One region of the Pseudovibrio sp. Ad26 genome, then DNA from elsewhere that is predicted to be linked to it. Evidence: predicted binding sites of a transcription regulator. Region 1 holds the regulator's gene; each other region holds the start of a gene.
What was found. Region 1 encodes LexA, which represses DNA repair genes until DNA is damaged. Its sites were predicted from a motif close to TGTTCNNNNTGTGTTCNG; they were not measured.
Positions count from the first base shown of each region.

Region 2: a site for LexA is predicted at 2,287-2,304, ahead of uvrA (excinuclease ABC subunit UvrA). Genes of this name have one in related genera too.
Region 3: a site for LexA is predicted at 3,230-3,247, ahead of recA (recombinase RecA). Genes of this name have one in related genera too.
Region 4: a site for LexA is predicted at 699-716, ahead of PsAD26_RS24065 (UvrD-helicase domain-containing protein). Genes of this name have one in related genera too.

Region 1 is NZ_LMCE01000088.1:42,894-47,710, reverse strand. It holds gene gltX (glutamate--tRNA ligase) at 1-482, opposite strand, end outside; gene PsAD26_RS17330 (ComEC/Rec2 family competence protein) at 608-3,160, shown strand; gene lexA (transcriptional repressor LexA) at 3,056-3,775, opposite strand; gene glp (gephyrin-like molybdotransferase Glp) at 4,025-4,817, opposite strand, start outside.
Region 2 is NZ_LMCE01000063.1:118,550-123,366, forward strand. It holds gene PsAD26_RS15925 (cold-shock protein) at 1-340, opposite strand, end outside; gene gloA (lactoylglutathione lyase) at 758-1,198, shown strand; tRNA gene PsAD26_RS15935 (tRNA-Glu) at 1,390-1,464, shown strand; gene PsAD26_RS15940 (single-stranded DNA-binding protein) at 1,684-2,115, opposite strand; gene uvrA (excinuclease ABC subunit UvrA) at 2,517-4,817, shown strand, end outside.
Region 3 is NZ_LMCE01000095.1:208,953-213,769, reverse strand. It holds gene PsAD26_RS22330 (ATP-binding protein) at 1-191, shown strand, start outside; gene PsAD26_RS22325 (hypothetical protein) at 261-728, opposite strand; gene PsAD26_RS22320 (pseudouridine-5'-phosphate glycosidase) at 1,126-2,040, opposite strand; gene PsAD26_RS22315 (PfkB family carbohydrate kinase) at 2,073-2,996, opposite strand; gene recA (recombinase RecA) at 3,300-4,364, shown strand; gene alaS (alanine--tRNA ligase) at 4,555-4,817, shown strand, end outside.
Region 4 is NZ_LMCE01000146.1:64,340-69,156, reverse strand. It holds gene PsAD26_RS24070 (DUF4142 domain-containing protein) at 1-412, opposite strand, end outside; gene PsAD26_RS24065 (UvrD-helicase domain-containing protein) at 784-3,222, shown strand; gene PsAD26_RS24060 (sodium:proton antiporter) at 3,297-4,817, shown strand, end outside.

The DNA.
Region 1 (4,817 bases):
CCCTGAACCTGATCTTCGACGATGGTGTCACCTTCCAGCGGAGCTTTCAGGCGAATAGCAGGAGCGATGCCTTCCGGTGCTTCAGAAGGGGCACGGTCACGCCAGGTGCCGTCATAACGCGGCGGGCGGCCTTCTGCGCGGGCCTTCTCACGCATCTCGTTCACTTCTTCCGGGGTGCAGTAGCAGTAATAGGCAGTGCCGTCCTTGACCATCTGCTCAGCAACTTCACGGTGGCGGTCAACGCGGCCATACTGGGAAATCGGCTCACCGTCCCAGTCCATGCCCAGCCAGGACAGGCCGTCCAGCAGCGCGTCTACAGCTTCCTCAGTGGAGCGGGAGCGATCGGTGTCTTCGATACGCAGCAGCATTTTACCGCCGCTGTGTTTTGCCAGAAGCCAGTTGAACAGGGCTGTACGGGCGCCGCCAATATGCAGGTAGCCGGTAGGAGAAGGCGCAAAGCGCGTCACAACAGGTTTAGTCATAGGTGTTCCGGAAAAGTTTCAAGTTACTTCGAATAGTTTGGGGTAATTACGGCGGGGCGCCGTACCTCTGCGGGCTGTGTACCATAGCATTGAAAAGTTCCCAAGTGGCAGAAAGGGACTTAAGGGTGCGCGAGGGGCAATCATCCTCAGACAAGACGCAATCTGGTGGCTGTGCTTCCAGAATAGGAGAACTTTGCCTTGAGGAGGATAAGTTTTCTGCTGCGCGGTTTGAGGCGGATGCAGGGCTGCAGGAGTGCGTGACACAGCAACGCACAAAAACGCAAACCAACGCAAAAAACACACATAGCAACGCAAACACGAATTTTACGGAGGAAAAACAGCGCGTTGAGTTTCTTGAGGTTAAGTTGGGGTTGCTTAGACTGCTGCGTTTTATGCTGAGACCAGATTGGCCTGCGGTCATGACTTATGCCCGTTCAGCCCTTGTGCAGGATTGGAACCGTGGGCAGGGTCTCCTCTGGTATGCGCTGTGTCATCTGGCTGGGGTGTTGGTTTACTTCTCACTTCCTGCTGAACCTTATAGTGTTTTAAGCGGAATTCCTTTTATCTTATTGCTTCTGTTCGCTTTTCGACGTTGGAGTTCTGGGCGGCTGACGGTTGGCCTGACTGCGATTTTGTTCTTCGCAGCCGGGTTTTTTCTTGCCGATTTGCGCGTGGAGCATGCGCGCGGTGACCCGCTGGAGCGCCCTGTTACACGCAAAGTGGAAGGTGTTGTTACGGGTGTGAAGCATTCTGGAAAAGGGGCTTATTCGGTCATTCTTGCAGATGTGAACGCACTTTCCCAGAAGGGCACAACTCCTCTTTCTTATCGTATCCGCCTCAGCATCAAGGGGATGAAAGAGCCGCCAGTGATGGGGAACAGGATGCAGCTGAAAGCTCGGCTATTGCCGCCGGGAGGTGCGGTGCGCCCCGGTGGGTATGACTTTGCCCGAACAGCGTTTTTCAGCGGGATTGGTGCGGTTGGCTATGCGCTTTCTAAACCGGTTGTTGTGGCGCGTCTGGAGGGGACAAGTTTTCTGCAAGAGGTCGAAGGCGTACGCAGTGGGATAGCGCAGCGCATTCGGCGGGTGTTGGATAACAGCCCGGAAAGTGCGTTCGCTGTTGCGCTTCTGGTGGGCAAGCGGGACTATCTTGCCGCCGCTGACAAGGATGCCTTGCGCAATGCAGGGCTTGCTCATGTGCTTGCTATATCCGGCATGCATATGGGTCTTGTGACCTCTCTGGTCTTCCTCGGTGCCCGCCTGATCTTATCCCTCAGTCAGTCGCTTGCGCTGAAAGGACATATTCACGTTTACGCCAGCGCGGCGGCGCTGATTGCGGCAACTGTTTATCTCGGTTTGTCAGGTGCTTCTGTCGCAACGCAGCGAGCTTTTCTAATGGCGGCAATGATTTTATGCGCGGGGCTGATTGGGCGGCGAGCCTTTAGTCTGCGTGGTCTGGCTCTGGCCTGTCTTGTGCTTTTGAGCCTGAGGCCGGAGGAGCTTCTGGCTCCCGGGTTTCAGATGTCCTTCATCGCAGTTCTCGCCTTGCTCTCAGCCTACACACTTGGGAAGGACTGGTTCGTTGGTAACCGCAATAGACCTCGAAGGCGGAATGTCTCATGGTTTCATAGGGTTAGTCGTAAAGGGTCGAAGTGGGTGCTAGCGTGTGCACTGACCTCGCTGATTGCAGGTGCGGCTACGGGACCTGTTGCGGCGATGCATTTTGAGCAGGTTGCGCCCTATGGTGTGCTCGGGAATATCCTTGCCATGCCATTGGTGACCTTTGTGGTTATGCCCCTTGGGCTGTTGAGCCTGCTGGCGATCCCGTTGGGTGCGGATGCGTTCTTCCTGCAGGGGATGGAGGCTGGGTTGGCGCTGGTATTAAAGGCTGCCTACTGGGTGAGTTCTCTGAGTGAAGGGCTGACCAGTCTGGGTGTTGCCAGTGCACCCGGTTATCTGCTCATGATCTTTGCTATTGTGGTGCTGTGTGTGATGCCGCTGCGCTTGAAATGGCTTTCACTCCCGGCATTTGCGGTGAGTGTCCTGATGTTTGCGGGTGGAAGTGCACCAGACCTGATGATTGCGGATGCGGGCAAGCACATTGCTTACTACGGGGCGGATGGCCGGTTTCGGCTGACATCTTCGCGCATGTCGTTTGCCGCTGACAGTCTGTTGCGTGCAGGAGGGATTTCGGCAGGGGCGTTCAAGCAGCACAAGGTGAGGGCTTCGGATCGGTCCTGCGATGATCGCGGCTGTGTGATTGAGATATTCCCGCAGTTGTCTTCAGAGGGGGGGAGGATAAGTTCAGAGCCTGTCTTGTTGGCGCAGTCCAAGGTGGCTGATGTTTTGGAGGTAGATTGCCGTCTTGCGACCATCGTCATCACACAGGCGCAGGCGCCTCCTGCTTGCCGTGCTGAGCTGGTGATTGATCAGAAGATGTTCGGCGAACGTGGCTCTGCTTATGTCTGGCTTTCTGCAGGTTTTGAGGGCGGGGAAAGAATAAAAAAAGTGCGCTGGGCATATCATGCTCAGCGCAGACCTTGGAATCCGAAATTGCCTCAGGCAACCAATGATTTAATAGCGGCGGAAGAGCGCAATCATCTTGCCCTGAACGCGGACGCGGCCCGGGCCGAAGATGCGAGTTTCGTAGGCGGGGTTGGCCGCTTCCAGCGCGACTGAGGCCCCTTTTTTGCGCAGGCGCTTCAAGGTCGCTTCTTCATCATCGATCAAGGCCACAACGATCTCGCCGTTATCAGCAGCGTCGCCACGCTTGATCAGCACTGTATCCCCATCGAAAATACCCGCATCAATCATGGAGTCACCTTTGACTTCCAGCGCATAATGCTCACCGCGCCCCATCAAATCAGCAGGCATGGCGATGGAATGGCTTTGAGTCTGGATTGCTTCGATTGGAACACCAGCAGCAATGCGGCCCATGACCGGGATTTCCAGCGTTGGCACTTCATCTGGTGATGTGGCGCGTGGTGGCGGAGCTGCAACCTTTTTACTCAGGGAGCCTTCAATTACCTCAGGTGCAAAGCCTTTTTCCTTTGCAGCAGGCTTCAGGCCCGGAGAAATTGAGTCAGGCAATTTGAGGATTTCCAGCGCACGCGCTCTGTTTGGCAGGCGGCGAATGAAGCCGCGCTCTTCCAAAGCTGTGATCAGCCGGTGAATGCCGGATTTGGAACGGAGGTCCAGCGCGTCCTTCATCTCATCGAAGGAGGGCGGAACACCGGCTTCCTTCAAGCGTTGATGGATGAACATCAAAAGCTCGTGTTGCTTCTGTGTAAGCATCTTTTATCCCCGTTCGCTCCTAAGGCGCTGATTGAAAGTGAGCGGTCATTCCTGACCAATCGCGGTTTTGTAATTCCAAGAAGCTGAAAGACTTCAACTTCTGCGATTGGAAGGACAAAACACGAACGTACTCTACCTGTTCTCATTGTGTTCTGCAATGGGTTTGTTCAGGTTAAGCCCTGCTAGAACTGGGGGATTTGGTTTCTGGTGGGTGAGTGGACAGGGGTTGCCCACTCCTGACGCTAGGATTTAGCGTAGCTTGAGCAGGTCCACTTTTTCACCTGTCTTTGCAGCTGATGCGTGTGGTGGACGAATGATCAGGGCGTCTGCTTTTGTCAGTAAGGCAAGCATGGAGGAGTCTTGTTTGGAGAACGGCTCTGTGATGAGATTGCCTGCTTCATCAGTGCCCAGGCTGGCGCGCAGGTAGTCCTGACGTATGTCATTGGCTGGCAAATCAGCTGTTAACGTTGCTTTTGTAACGCTTTGATTTGTCACAGAGACTGTACGGCCCAGCATCTTGTCCAGAAGTGGACCAAGGAAGAGGAGTGCACATACAAGACTTGAGACTGGGTTGCCAGGAAGGCCGAGGACTTTCATTGGGCCAAGGGCGCCCGCCATGAGGGGTTTGCCCGGGCGCATGGCGATGCGCCAGAAGCCAAGCTCCATGCCTTCAGCTCCCAGTACGTCCTGAATGAGATCGTGGTCGCCAACAGAGGCGCCGCCGAGTGTCACCAGTACATCGGCTTTTGCTTGGATGGCCTGCTTCACGCGTGCTGCGATTTCCTCAGGCTGGTCTGGGGCGATGCCGAGCATCATCGGTGTTCCGCCGCAGTTTTTGACGAATTCTGCTATGCCGACCTGATTAGAGGCTATGATTTGATTCGGACCAGGTACCTGACCCGGCTCGACGAGTTCGTCACCATTTGCGAGGACCGCAACGACTGGCTTTTTGCGTACCGGGAGGGATGCGTGGTTCATGGCGCCTGCAAGAGACAGTTCGCGGAAGCCGAGTGGGGCGCCTGCCTTCAGGAGGACCTGACCT
Region 2 (4,817 bases), on a different contig from region 1:
CTGGCGTCACCTGCACGTGTGTCCGGGAAGGTGGCAGCTGAGAAGGATGAACCGCATAACTCTCATCCATGGAAAGAATGCGCATCGCCTGCAATCCGCGCGGACGATTAAGCACCTCGCAAACAACACGCGCGCCTTCATACGCCGTCTGATAACCGTCTCGGCGCAAGCATGTAACATGCAACAAGACGTCAGGCAGATCGTCTTCTGGCTCTACAAAACCATAGCCTTTGCCAATATCAAACCACTTGATTGTTCCTGCCACCTGAAGAACATCTAAGGCTGTATCGTCAACCAGGTCCTCGACAGAGCCTACCTGAGGCGCCGTTTTTACCACCATGATGAATGCCCCGAAATTTGCCGCATCTGAAATGTAACGCTCGATCAAAACCGAACACCACTTGATTCCACAAAAAGAATATCATTACGCCCGACGGCAAAAAGGTAAAAAATTAACAAAGAGCTAAATGATCCCCCATTGATTTGGTTAGTGTTGTCCTATCAACACCATTTACCTGAAGTTTGGAGGGGGTATAGCTAACACTACTGAAGATTTTATCCCATGAATCCCCGCGTTACTTTCAAAGTCTCCGCTTGTCATCAGATACACACTATTGCGGAGCATACCTTGCATATCCTGAATTCAGAAATACTGGACACCCTTCCCTCTCAGCATTTTTCACGCTAGCTTCGCCCAACTTCAACCTCTGCTGGTTCTCACTTCACAGAGCCAATCCCATAAAAGAAAGAGTTCGACATGCGTTATCTACACACCATGGTCCGCGTCAAAGACCTTGATGAATCCCTGAACTTTTATTGCAGTATCTTTGGGCTGGAAGAAGTACGCCGCCACGAAAGCGAAGCTGGCCGGTTCACGCTGGTCTTCTTGGCCGCATCTGAAGATAAAGAGAACTTCAATGCATCCTCCGCCCCAACCCTTGAGTTGACCTATAACTGGGATCCGGAAGAATACGCCGGAGGGCGCAACTTCGGTCACCTCGCTTATGAAGTCGACAATATCTATGAGACCTGCGAGAAGCTGCAGGCAGCAGGCATCACCATCAACCGACCACCCCGTGATGGTCGCATGGCATTCATTGTTTCTCCAGATGGGATTTCCATTGAGCTTTTGCAAAAAGGTGGAAGCCTTGAGCCAGCTGAGCCATGGCTCTCTATGAGCAACACCGGCAGCTGGTAATTCCAGCACAAGCTTTTCAGCGTCTCAACTTCAATTGAGGCGCTGAAATCTAACAATAATTGAGAAAAGAATAGACCAAATCCATATTTGTGGATTGTTTGAATTATAAAATTTTAAGCACTAGACAATATCCTACTGAAAACTTATAAGCCTCCTCACACAGCGCGCCACATGCGCAGATGCTGTAGAGTGCGCCCATCGTCTAGCGGTTAGGACGCCGCCCTTTCACGGCGGAAACAGGGGTTCGATTCCCCTTGGGCGTACCAATTCTTTCCCTTTAATTTATTTCGTTTGCTAGCATTGCGTTTCTGCGCGTGCTGCTTCTCTTTTATTTTAAGAGTACACACCCAAGCAGACATTTCACCACACCTCAAGCCAGCACTTCTAGTCGCGCCCTCCCTTTAACAAGACTTCGCACCAGAGCACAAAAAAGCCCGGTAGTGAAACAATGCTCACTCCGGGCCATCTTGAATTGCCTGCTTGGCTTAGAACGGAATTTCGTCGTCCATTCCACCGCCGAAACCGCCAGATGGTGCTTGACCACCTCCGCCGCCACCGCCTTCGCCGCGACCATCAAGCATAGTCAGCGTAGAGTTAAAGCCCTGCAGAACGATCTCGGTGGAGTATTTATCCTGGCCGCTCTGGTCCTGCCATTTGCGGGTTTGCAACTGACCTTCGATGTAAACCTTGGAGCCTTTGCGCAGGAATTGCTCGGCAACCTTTGCAAGACCCTCATTAAACACAACAACACGGTGCCATTCGGTCCGCTCACGGCGCTCGCCGCTATTACGGTCACGCCAGCTCTCCGAAGTAGCGATACGCAAGTTGACGATCGGACGACCGTCCTGCGTACGGCGAATTTCCGGATCTGCGCCCAAATTTCCAACCAAAATGACTTTATTGACGCTACCGGCCATTGAATTACTCCTAAGTCTGAACTCGCCCCAAGTTTAAGCGAGTTAAGTTGGCAAGTAACCTATGCTCCGCGCTCTACAATTCAAACAGACTTTCTCAAAGCCGCAGTGGTTGTCCACATTTCCTAGGCTTTCAGTCGGAATATCAGGCGCCCGCAAGCAAGGCTCTCTGCTCGTTCTATTTTTGTTCCGACACATTGCCTTGCAAAACTGCCAAGTTCAACTCTCAATTTTTCTAAAAGACAATTTTACGCGAGCAAACTCAAAAAGGCTTGCTCCTTAAAATTGTTCCGTTTATGTTCCACCTGATTTCCAGCGCTCATTCTCCTGCATTTTGAGGATCGCGCCCAGACCTGTTTTGCTTTTTATATGCGAACTCGGTATCCGTGATAAAGGACAGTTCCATGGCGAAGTCGCCAACACATGACACACAAAATACTCCCGCGCGCGCAGACCTTATGAAGCAGATCACTGTACGTGGCGCTCGCGAACATAACTTGAAGAATGTGGACCTGGATCTTCCACGAGACAGCCTGATCGTCATGACTGGCCTGTCCGGCTCAGGCAAATCTTCGCTTGCCTTCGATACCATTTATGCCGAGGGGCAGCGCCGCTACGTTGAAAGCCTGAGCGCTTACGCCCGCCAGTTCCTTGAAATGATGCAGAAACCAGACGTAGATCAGATCGACGGCCTGTCACCTGCCATCTCCATTGAACAGAAAACCACCTCAAAAAACCCGCGCTCCACAGTCGGTACGGTCACCGAAATCTATGACTACATGCGCCTTCTGTTCGCGCGCGTGGGCATCCCATATTCCCCGGCAACAGGCCTTCCAATTGAAAGTCAGACCGTCTCCCAGATGGTCGACCGCATTTTGATGCTGGAAGAAGGAACTCGCCTGTACTTGCTGGCCCCAATCGTGCGTGGCCGCAAAGGTGAGTATAGAAAAGAACTCGCTGAGCTCATGAAAAAGGGCTTCCAGCGCGTAAAAGTTGACGGCGAGTATTATGAAATCGCCGATGCGCCCGCTCTGGATAAGAAGTTTAAACACGATATTGACGTCGTTGTTGACCGTATCGTTGTGCGCGAAGACATGGCTGGCCGCCTGGCAGATTCTCTGGAAACCGCACTGGAGCTGGCCGAAGGCCTCGCTACCGTTGAGTTTGCAGATCAGCAGGATGAAAAAGGCAAAGCAAAGCAGCTCATTTTCTCTGAAAAATTCGCTTGCCCAGTCTCCGGCTTCACGATCCCAGAGATTGAACCGCGCCTGTTCTCGTTCAACAACCCGTTTGGCGCATGCCCGACTTGCGATGGTCTCGGCACAAAACTGGCGTTTGAAGCCGAACTCGTTGTACCGGACCAAACCCTGTCCCTTCGAGGCGGCGCGATCCTGCCATGGTCAAAAACCGGTTCGACCTCTCCTTATTACACCCAAACACTGGAAGCATTGGCGAAGCATCATAAACAGCCAATGACCAAAGCCTGGAAAGACCTTCCTGAAGACTTCCGCAATGCAGTGCTGTTTGGAACCGGCAATACAAAAGTACAGTTCGTTTACGACGATGGTACCCGCTCTTACAAAACCGAAAAGCCATTTGAAGGCGTTGTCGGCAACATTGAGCGCCGCTGGCGTGAAACAGATTCTCAAATGGTGCGCGACGAGCTTTCACGCTACCAGTCAGACCATGCCTGCGATGCCTGTAAAGGCTACCGCCTCAAACCTGAGGCCCTTTGCGTCAAAATTGCAGACCGCCACATCGGTGAGATCACAGCTCTTTCCATCAAAACTGCACATGACTGGTTCTCCAGCATTGACGAAAAGCTCTCCGACAAACAGAACGAAATTGCGTACCGCATCCTTAAGGAAATCCGTGAGCGCCTGAAGTTCCTCAACGATGTTGGCCTGGAATACCTCTCCATGGACCGCTCTTCTGGAACCCTGTCTGGCGGTGAAAGCCAGCGCATTCGTCTGGCCTCTCAGATTGGTTCCGGCCTGACTGGTGTTCTTTATGTTCTGGATGAGCCATCCATCGGCCTGCACCAGCGTGACAATGCCCGCCTTCTGGAAACACTGAAGCACCTGCGCAATCTGGGCAACACCGTCATCGTGGTAGAACACGACGAAGACGCCGTTCTGACTGCGGATTACGTGGTGGATGTAGGCCCGGGCGCAGGTATCCATGGCGGACAGGTAGTTGCCAAAGGTACACCAGATGAAGTGATGGCTAATCCGGCCTCTCTCACTGGTAAGTATCTTTCCGGCAAAATGAGCATCCCGCAACCAGATGAGCCGCGCAAGATTGACAAGAACCGTCAGATCAAGGTGTTCGGCGCACGCGGCAACAACCTCAAAGACGTGAATGCAACCATTCCGCTTGGCACTTTCACATGTGTGACCGGTGTATCCGGTGGCGGTAAGTCAACATTCCTGATCGACACCGTCTACAAGGCAACGGCTCGTCGTCTCAACGGTGCACGCGACAACCCCGCCCCGCATGACCGGATTGAAGGTCTGGAGCGCCTGGACAAAGTCATCGACATTGACCAATCCCCAATTGGCAGAACGCCGCGCTCCAACCCGGCAACCTACACAGGCGCGTTCACTCCAATCCGTGAGTGGTTTGCAGGCATGCCGGAAGCAAAAACACGCGGCTACGCGCCGGGTCGCTTCTCTTTCAACGTGAAAGGCGGACGCTGCGAAGCC
Region 3 (4,817 bases), on a different contig from region 1:
TGCTTATTGAGCTGCGCAAGACGCGTCCAGACCTGAAGATCATCTTTATCTCTGGCTATGCTGAGGATGCGTTTGAGAAGAACTTGCCAGCTGAGGAGAGTTTCACCTTCTTGCCGAAGCCGTTCACGCTTAAACAGCTTGCAACAACTGTGAAAGAAACGCTGGAAGCCAAAACGCAAGAGCGTGCTTAGTTTCTTGCTCTTTAATGCAAAAGGCTGGAGAGCTGGGAAGCTTTCCGGCCTTTTTTGAATCTTGGATGCTTAGCAGCCCGAAGATGATTCCGCATTGGCCTTCAAACGTTGCAGATTTTGCATGGAGGCAGAGTTTGCTGGAACTTGGAACGCGCGTTCCTCGGGCGTGTAGATGTTGTTGACCAATGCAATATCTTGAACAACATTTGTAGAGCACTGAGAGCCGGAGAAGCGTACGCGAATGCGATAGGCGCGCTCGCCAGCATCAGAAGGGCCGAATTCGTTATCGAACACAGCGTTTTCGCCGCGCAGATAACTTTCCATCACCACCATGTTTGGTTCATTCTGCTGCACGATGGTGCCTCGTGCGCTTGCGCTGTCTACCAGTGTATTGCGAACAGTTTCAGGTGATGCGTTGATCTGGATGGTTTGAGAATCTGCGTCTGCACGAATGGCAGGCTGGCCGCTGCGATTGGATGGGCCGCTTTGGCAAGCTGCGAGAGCTGCTGTTAATCCGATAAAAATAAGTTTCTTCATAGCGTAAATCCTGCGGGTGACAAAAACAGAAGCAGCTGCCGCCAACCGCGAAATTCTGTTTGGCGTGATTTCAATGGAGCCACCCACTAAATGGGATTGGCCTTTCTCGCATATGCCCGCCTGATGGCGTTTTGATGAGCACTCTATGACCACAAGATGCAGATGCGCCAATAGAAACACAGAGATGTAAAGTTCTATAGCTTTAGAACACCTAAAATAATCGGGACCGAAAAACAACGGAATCTTTCGATCAAAGAGGTGTGAACGTCTCTGCATGATTTGAGTTGATTGAAAGTGCCAGGGGGGGATCCCGAGAAACAACGCAGATTGCGCATAAAAAAAATCCGGGTTGGATTGACCAGCCCGGATTTGCATTTCTGTTTGGTTTAAAAGCTGCTTATGCAGTCAAACCACAGGCAATTTTTGTTGCAAGCTTTGCGTTGTTTTTAACCAACGCAATGTTTGTTGCAAGGCTGCGGCCCTTGGTGCGCTCGAAAATGTCTTGCAGCACGAACGGTGTTACTTCCTTGCCGGTGACGTTCTGTTCTTCAGCTGCCTGAATGGATGCATCAATGAACACCTGCATTTCGTCAGATGGAATTTCATCTTCTGCAGGTACCGGGTTGGTGACCAGCATGCCGCCGTGATCGCCAAATGTTTCGCGGAACTTGATCAGTTTGGAGATGTCGGAAGCATCGTCCAGGCTGTAAGGCGCTTTGATCTTTGAATCGCGAGACCAGAAGGCTGGTACGTTTTCACAATTGAACCCAATGACTGGAACGCCGCGTGTTTCCAGAACTTCAAGTGTCTTTGGAATGTCGAGCAGGGCTTTTGCGCCTGCGGAAACAACGCAAACTGGAGTGCGGGACAGCTCATCCAGATCAGCTGAGATATCGAAGCTGGTTTCTGCGCCCTTGTGGACACCGCCGATGCCGCCGGTTGCGAATACGCGGATGCCAGCTGCGTGTGCTGCCATCATGGTTGCGGCTACGGTTGTGGAACCGTTTTTACCCAGTGCCATAGCGAAGGACAGATCTGCGCGGGAGCACTTCATGACGTCTTTGGCGTTTGCCAGTTCTTCCAGAGTGCTGTCTTCCAGACCTACGTGAAGTTCACCATTCAACACTGCGATTGTTGCAGGGACCGCGCCACCGTCGCGGATGATCTGTTCTACTTCGCGGGCAGTCTCAACGTTTTGCGGATACGGCATGCCATGGGTAATGATGGTGGACTCCAGCGCAACAATAGGGGCGCCATTGCTCAGAGCATCTGCAACTTCTTTTGAATGATGGATTTTAATTGAACTTCCCATGGTTTTCCCAGTCTTTCGTATGTTGTTGGTGCTTAGGCATGTTCTAATAAACGAGCTTTAAGCGATTGGGGTGAAAGCGTTTCTGGCGCGGCGCCAGTCGCTTCCACTGTAATTGATGCAGAAGCAAGGCCGCTTTTTACTGCTGAAACCGGGGCTTCATTGAGGCAACTTGCATAAAGAAAGCCTGCAATGAAGGCATCACCTGCGCCGGTGACATCCACGGGAACAACAGAAAATGGAGTGTGCGAGCTTGTGCTGCCTGCACAGTGAAGAGCCAGTGGTTTGTTGGAATTGCTGACCAGAACAATTGGAATGCCCGCAGATGCCAGCTTTTGAGCTAGTTCTTCTGCTGAGAATTCTCCTGGTTTGCACTCCAAAAGAGCTGTGGCTTCATCTGTGTTGGTAAAAAGAATGTCGATTTTTGAGAGGAGGGAACGCAGTTTGGGCGCCTTCGCAATTGAGACAGTGTCTGCTGCGAGAAGGCGATGCTCCTTGGCATCGGCGAGTGAGAGAAGTGTTGCTTCTTCCAGATTGGTTTCGCAGAGCCAGATATCGCAGTCCAGCAGAGCCTGCGGGATCGGATGGGCCTGTGAGAAACTCACCATTGCTGTGATTTCACTATCCGAAATAGCTGAGAATAACGTGCCATCCGGATTGTGAAGTGCCAGATAGGATCCGGTTCTCCCGTCTGCGACAGTGGTGATACTGGAAGTATCAATCCCGCACTCTGTCAGACTTTTTGCGAGGAATGCTCCGTCTGCATCGTCCCCCAGACATCCATGCATTGTTGGTTGCATGCCCAGCCGGGCCATTGCGCGTGCAATGTTTGCTCCAACACCTCCAGCACGGGACATTATTTTCCCGGGTGTTGAAGTGTCCGGCTTGAATGGTCGATCTGCGTGGGCAATCCTGTCCAGATGGACTGCTCCGATTACTCCGACCTGTTTAGTGGACATAACCAATTCTTCCTCCCGACATCGAAAGACAGTTGATATGCAATGTGGTTGGCCAAAGCAAGCTACGAGCAAATACAGACTGTGGGTGATGTATCAAAAGTGCACTTTTACTGTCTGATTCCAGATGCATTCCTCCAAGCGTGTGTCGGGAAAAGTTATCTACATGTTGAACAATAAGAGAACACATTGAAATTAATTCATTTTTATTAGTTAGTTATCAGGTATTGCGAAGTTGGAACAAAGTGAGTACAAATAACTGGCTTTGAAACTGCGCGTCCATCGTGAAATAAGGGATGAGAACGTATGGCACAAACTTCACTTCGCCTTGTTGAGGGCAATCAGATGGACAAGAATAAAGCACTGGATGCAGCGCTTTCCCAAATTGAACGAGCCTTTGGTAAAGGCTCCATTATGCGCATGGGCCAGGGGCAGGCCGTAGAAATCCAGAGCGTCTCGACTGGTTCTCTCAGTCTTGATATCGGTCTTGGAATCGGCGGACTTCCAAAAGGGCGTATCGTTGAGATCTATGGACCTGAAAGCTCCGGTAAAACCACACTGGCTTTGCACACAGTTGCCTGTGCGCAGCAAGGAGGTGGAATTTGCGCCTTTATTGATGCTGAACATGCGCTGGATCCGATTTATGCACGCAAGCTTGGTGTGAATATTGATGACCTGCTCATCTCTCAGCCGGATGCTGGTGAACAGGCGCTTGAGATCGCCGATACACTGGTTCGTTCTGGTGCGATTGATGTGCTGGTGATCGATTCCGTTGCTGCGCTGACACCAAAAGCTGAACTTGAAGGGGAGATGGGCGATTCGCTCCCAGGCCTGCAAGCTCGTTTGATGAGTCAGGCACTGCGCAAGCTGACCGCTTCCATTTCCAAATCCAACACTATGGTGATCTTCATCAACCAGATCCGTATGAAGATCGGTGTGATGTTTGGTTCGCCTGAGACGACAACTGGTGGTAACGCGCTCAAGTTCTATGCTTCTGTGCGTTTGGATATCCGCCGTATCGGTGCGATTAAAGATCGTGACGAGATTGTTGGTAACCAGACCCGCGTGAAAGTGGTGAAGAATAAGCTGGCGCCTCCATTCAAGCAGGTTGAGTTTGACATCATCTACGGTGAAGGCATCTCCAAAATGGGGGAATTGCTGGACCTTGGTGTGAAAGGCGGCATTGTTGAGAAGTCAGGTGCGTGGTTCTCCTACAACAGCCAGCGGCTGGGGCAGGGGCGAGAGAACTCGAAAACCTTCCTGAAAGAGAATCCTGAACTGGCAGACGAGATTGAACTTGCCATCCGACAGAATGCAGGTTTGATCGCTGAAGCGATTGATGATCCAGAAAAAGCTGCGGAAAACCAATAGAGTTTAGAGGGGCTGGATTTATCCAGCCTCTTTTTTTGTAGGGTTTTATGGACAGATTTGCTGCATATGGCTAAAACGCGGCAGATACTAATTTTTTGCTGCATCGTTTTTGATGCGCATACCCTGCAATTTGGCGGCTGTGATTGTTGAAGTAGCTGACCACTAGAAAATGAGACGGACATCAAGATCTATGAGTGGCGTCAATGAAATTCGGTCGGCTTTTCTCGACTACTTTGCAAAGAACGGACACGAAGTTGTTCCTTCCAGTCCACTGGTGCCACGCAATGATCCGACATTGATGTTTACAAATGCGGGTATGGTGCCATTCAAGAACGTATTCACCGGTTTGGAAAAACGGGATTACGTGCGTGCAACATCCTCGCAAAAGTGTGTTCGCGCTGGCGGTAAGCACAACGATCTGGATAATGTTGGCTACACTGCGCGTCACCACAC
Region 4 (4,817 bases), on a different contig from region 1:
CGTTCACGGGCTTTTTACCGGATTCTGGCTCCTGATATGTCAAAAGCTTTTCATGTCCATGGATTTCGGCTTGAATATACTGCCTGTCGAACTCTTCACCTTCGGCAGCAAGCAGTGCCTGATAGTCTTTTTCCAGGTCATCTGGACGTGGAGGAGGTTTTACGCCAGTTGATTCAATAACATAAGAAACGGCGGTTTGCTCTTCACTCTCGAGCACAGCAAACTGGCGCACCAGCGGGTTTTTGGTCTTCGTGATCGCCATCTTGCTGATGGCGAGAGAGAGCTGGCTGATTATGAGCGTCCCGTCGGTGTACACCGTTGAGACGTGGTTATCGGCAAGGGCGGAGGACACCAGAGCAGGTGCTGCCAGTAAAGAGCCGGAGATGCCAATGAGGGCGTTTCGGCGTGTCATGTGTAACTTACCAGTATTCATAGTTTTTCTTTCAGGTTGTTACAGTGTTGTTTGTCTTTCGGAAGTGAAGGTATTCCCGTTGCTAAGCTGAGTTATTCTCGTTGGCAGGTATACGCATACTTCCTCTTTAAAACACTAAAGGGCCTCCCGGATTTCAAGTAACTCAGAACAAGCTTGATAAAACATCACAGAGCAAAGCTGGCGTGAGGCAAGAGTTACTGAGTGAAGATGCCTTGCCCTACAAAACGATGTGTATCTCTTTGCTGATGCCTCGCTTCTTCAATGTTGTTGCTATATTGTTCCTCGTTAAGTATTGGAGATTCTCCCTCTGATTTGAGAGGGGTATGCGTTCAAAGGATCTAACGAGCTCAATGGCAAACTCTTCTGGCCCACTTCATCGCGGAATACCTGCTCACCCTGCTGATCCTCTGGCTGCACCACAGCCCAAGGCAGGTGGTATCGCAGCGAGGGCCATGGCTGCACGGCAAACCAACGCCCCAGCCTACATGGAAGGATTGAATGCAGAACAACGACTTGCTGTTGAAACGATCAACGGACCAGTGCTCGTTCTTGCAGGAGCCGGTACTGGTAAGACCCGTGTTCTGACAACGCGTATTGCACATATTCTGGCAACGGGTCATGCCACTCCGGGGCAGATCCTTTCTGTGACCTTCACCAACAAAGCTGCCCGTGAGATGAAGACGCGCATTGGCGCTTACATTGGTGATGGCGTTGAAGGCATGGCGTGGCTCGGCACGTTCCACGCGATCTGCGTGAAGATTTTGCGCCGCCATGCTGAGCTTGTTGGGTTGAAGTCCTCGTTCTCCATTCTGGATACGGACGATCAGGTTCGTTTGATCAAGCAGATCATTCAGGCAGAAGGTCTGGATGAAAAGCGCTGGACGGCAAAGACTTTTGCCGGACTACTGGACAGCTGGAAGAACCGCGGGCTTACACCCTCACAGATTTCAGCTGGTGACGCACAGGCCTTTGCTAATGGCTTGGGGCGCAAGCTTTATGAGACCTATCAGGAACGACTTAAGATCCTGAATGCCTGTGATTTTGGTGATTTGCTGCTGCACTGCATCACGATCTTCAAAGAGCATGATGACGTTTTGAAGAGCTTCCAGCATCGCTTCCGTTACATGCTGGTGGATGAGTATCAGGATACCAACATCGCGCAGTACATGTGGTTGCGTCTGCTGGCGCAGGGCAATCCGAACGTGGCCTGTGTTGGCGATGATGACCAGTCCATTTATGGCTGGCGTGGTGCTGAGGTCGATAACATCCTGAGATTTGAGCAGGATTTCCCGGGTGCTGTTGTGGTTCGTCTTGAGCGGAACTATCGCTCGACCAGTCACATCCTATCTGCGGCTTCTCATCTGATTGCGCACAATCAGGGCCGTCTTGGTAAAACCCTTTTCACTGATCAGATGGGATCTGAGGAAGAAGAGAGGGTGCAGGTTACCTCGGCCTGGGATTCTCAAGAGGAAGCCCGCTCCATTGGTGACGAGATTGAAGCCCTTCAAAACCACGGGCATTCCCTTAATGAAATGGCCATTTTGGTGCGTGCGTCGTTCCAGATGCGCGAGTTTGAAGACCGGTTTGTCACGCTTGGATTGAACTATCGTGTCATTGGAGGCCCGCGCTTTTATGAGCGTATGGAGATCCGCGATGCACTCGCCTATTTCCGCTGTGTGATGCAGACGTCAGACGATCTGGCTTTTGAGCGCATCGTGAATACGCCGAAGCGTGGGCTCGGTGAAGCGACGCTGAAAATCGTTCATGCTTATGCACGGGAACGCGCTATTCCGCTGATGATCGCTGCGGAAGAGTTGGTTCAGACCAATGAGCTGCGTCCGAAAGCTCGTGCTGCGCTGGCGGATGTTCTTGGCATGTTGGAGAACTGGCGTAATCAGGTTGAGACCATGAGCCATACGGAGCTGGCGGAGATCATTCTTGATGAGAGTGGTTACACCCAGATGTGGCGTCAGGATCGGTCGGCTGAAGCGCCGGGACGTTTGGACAACCTGAAAGAACTTATCCGCTCGATGGAAGAGTTTGAGAGCATGGCTGGGTTCCTTGAGCACATCTCGCTGGTGATGGATAAAGACAGCGATGCGGAAGAGGATGCGGTCTCGATTATGACACTACATTCTGCAAAAGGCCTTGAATTTGATAGTGTTTTCCTTCCCGGTTGGGAAGAAGGGGTGTTCCCGAACCAGCGGGCATTGGATGAGACAGGGCAGGCTGGTCTGGAAGAGGAGCGACGCCTTGCCTATGTGGGTCTTACCCGTGGCCGCAAGCGTGTGAAAGTGTGGTTTACCTCTAACCGCCGCATTCATGGCTCGTGGCAGTCCTGCATTCCTTCGCGGTTTCTTGATGAGCTACCTGCAGACAGTGTTGAGGTTGTTGAGGCCTCCAGCTCTTACGGTGGGTATGGTCTGAATAGTGCTGGTGGTGGTTATGGCGCCAGCCGGTTTGACAACAGCGATCCGTTCCAGAGCAAGTACTCTACGCCGGGTTGGCAGCGGGCGCGTAAGGCGCAGGCGTCTGGTCAGCAGTATGGCAAAATGCATGGCGGGAACCAGAGCCGCCGTGCCAAGAAGGCTGGTCCGATGACCATTGAAGGCGAGCTGGTTGCCAAGAGCGTTACTGAGGCAGGAAGCGATTTTGCGATTGGTGAGCGGATTTTCCATATGAAGTTCGGTTATGGATTGATCGGCGATATCGAGGGGAACAAGCTTACCGTCGATTTTGAAAAAGCTGGCCAAAAGAAAGTGCTCGATAGCTTTGTTGAGCGAGCTTAAGCTGCAACGCAAGCGTTAATTACCTTTAGGGTAGATTGTGCTATCTCTCTTCTAAGTTGTGTTGGGAGGTGGCAATGAATGAGGTGGTTCTCGCGCTTGCGATGATTGGTGTGGCGGGCGTTGGTGCACAATGGCTTGCCTGGCGATGGTCTTTGCCTGCGATCGTTCTTCTGCTTGTTGCTGGCTTTCTCATTGGCCCTGCCACGGGTGTTCTCAGTCCAACTGCGTTGTTCGGTGATTTATTGCGTCCAACTGTTGCGCTTGGTGTTGCCGTTATTTTGTTTGAAGGCGGTCTTTCTCTTAACTTTCAACGTATTGGCGGTGTTGAGAAGGCGGTTTGGCGGCTCGTTCTTTTGGGCGCTTTTATCGCGTTTTTGTTGGGCGCATTGAATGCCCACTATATCGCAGAGCTGAGCTGGCCTTCGGCGCTGGTGTTTGCTGCTATTCTGATTGTTACCGGTCCTACTGTCATTATTCCCCTTCTGCGTCAGGCGCGGTTGGAGCGACGGGTGAGTTCGCTGCTGCGCTGGGAAGCGATCCTTGCTGATCCGCTTGGTGCGCTGCTCGCGGTGTTCATGTTTGAAGGGTATCTGGTTTATCACGGCGACCATGGCTTTTGGGTGCTGGCGATCCGAGCTGTGGCTGGGTTGCTGATTGGCGGTGTTGGTGGCTGGGCGCTGGGGCGTGGATTGATCTGGCTGTTTGTTGGTGGTCGCGTTCCTGAATTTCTCAAAGTTCCGCTGATTTTTGTGAGTGTGATGGGCGCTTATGCGCTTTCTGATTTGGTATTGGAAGAATCTGGTCTGCTGACAGTGACGGTTCTTGGGCTGGTGCTTGGTAACTCTCGTCTTGCCAGTCTCGAAGAGCTGAAGCGATTTAAGGAAGCAGTCACGATCATTCTGGTGTCTTCGGTATTCATTGTTTTGACGGCTTCAGTTCAGCTTGGCAGTCTTGCGGAGTTTGGGTTGGAGGATTTGGCATTTATTCTGGTGCTGTTGTTCGTGATCCGGCCTATTTCGGTTTGGGTTGGAACCATTGGTGCTCACTTGAGCTGGAAAGAACGTTTGCTGGTTGGGTGGATTGCGCCACGCGGTATTGTGGCTGTCGCGGTTTCCGGCTTGTTTGCTAGGTCGCTTGTTGAACATGGGGCTCCTGATGGAGAGCGGTTGGCGGTTTTGTCGTTTGCGGTTGTGGTTGCCACAGTGTTTGCGCACGGGTTTTCGCTTGGGCCATTTGCACGGTGGCTGGGGCTTTCCAGCCATACGGGGCCAGGATTGCTGATTGTTGGGGCGAGCCGGTTTAGCGTAGCGCTTGCGACCAAGCTGAAAACGCTGGATGTTCCGAGCCTTACCGTTGATCGCAACTGGGGTAAGCTGCGGCTTTCGCGCAATGCCGGGCTTACGAACCATTATGGCGAGGTTCTTTCTGAGGAAGTTGAGAACGAGCTTCCGCTTGAGAATTACAGCGTTTTGCTCGCCGTGACTGACAATGATGATTACAACGCGCTGGTGACCACAAACTTTGGACCGCTTATGGGACGAGGGGAGGTGTATCAGTTTGCACCCTCAGAAGAGCAAAGCGAGAAGGAAAAGTTT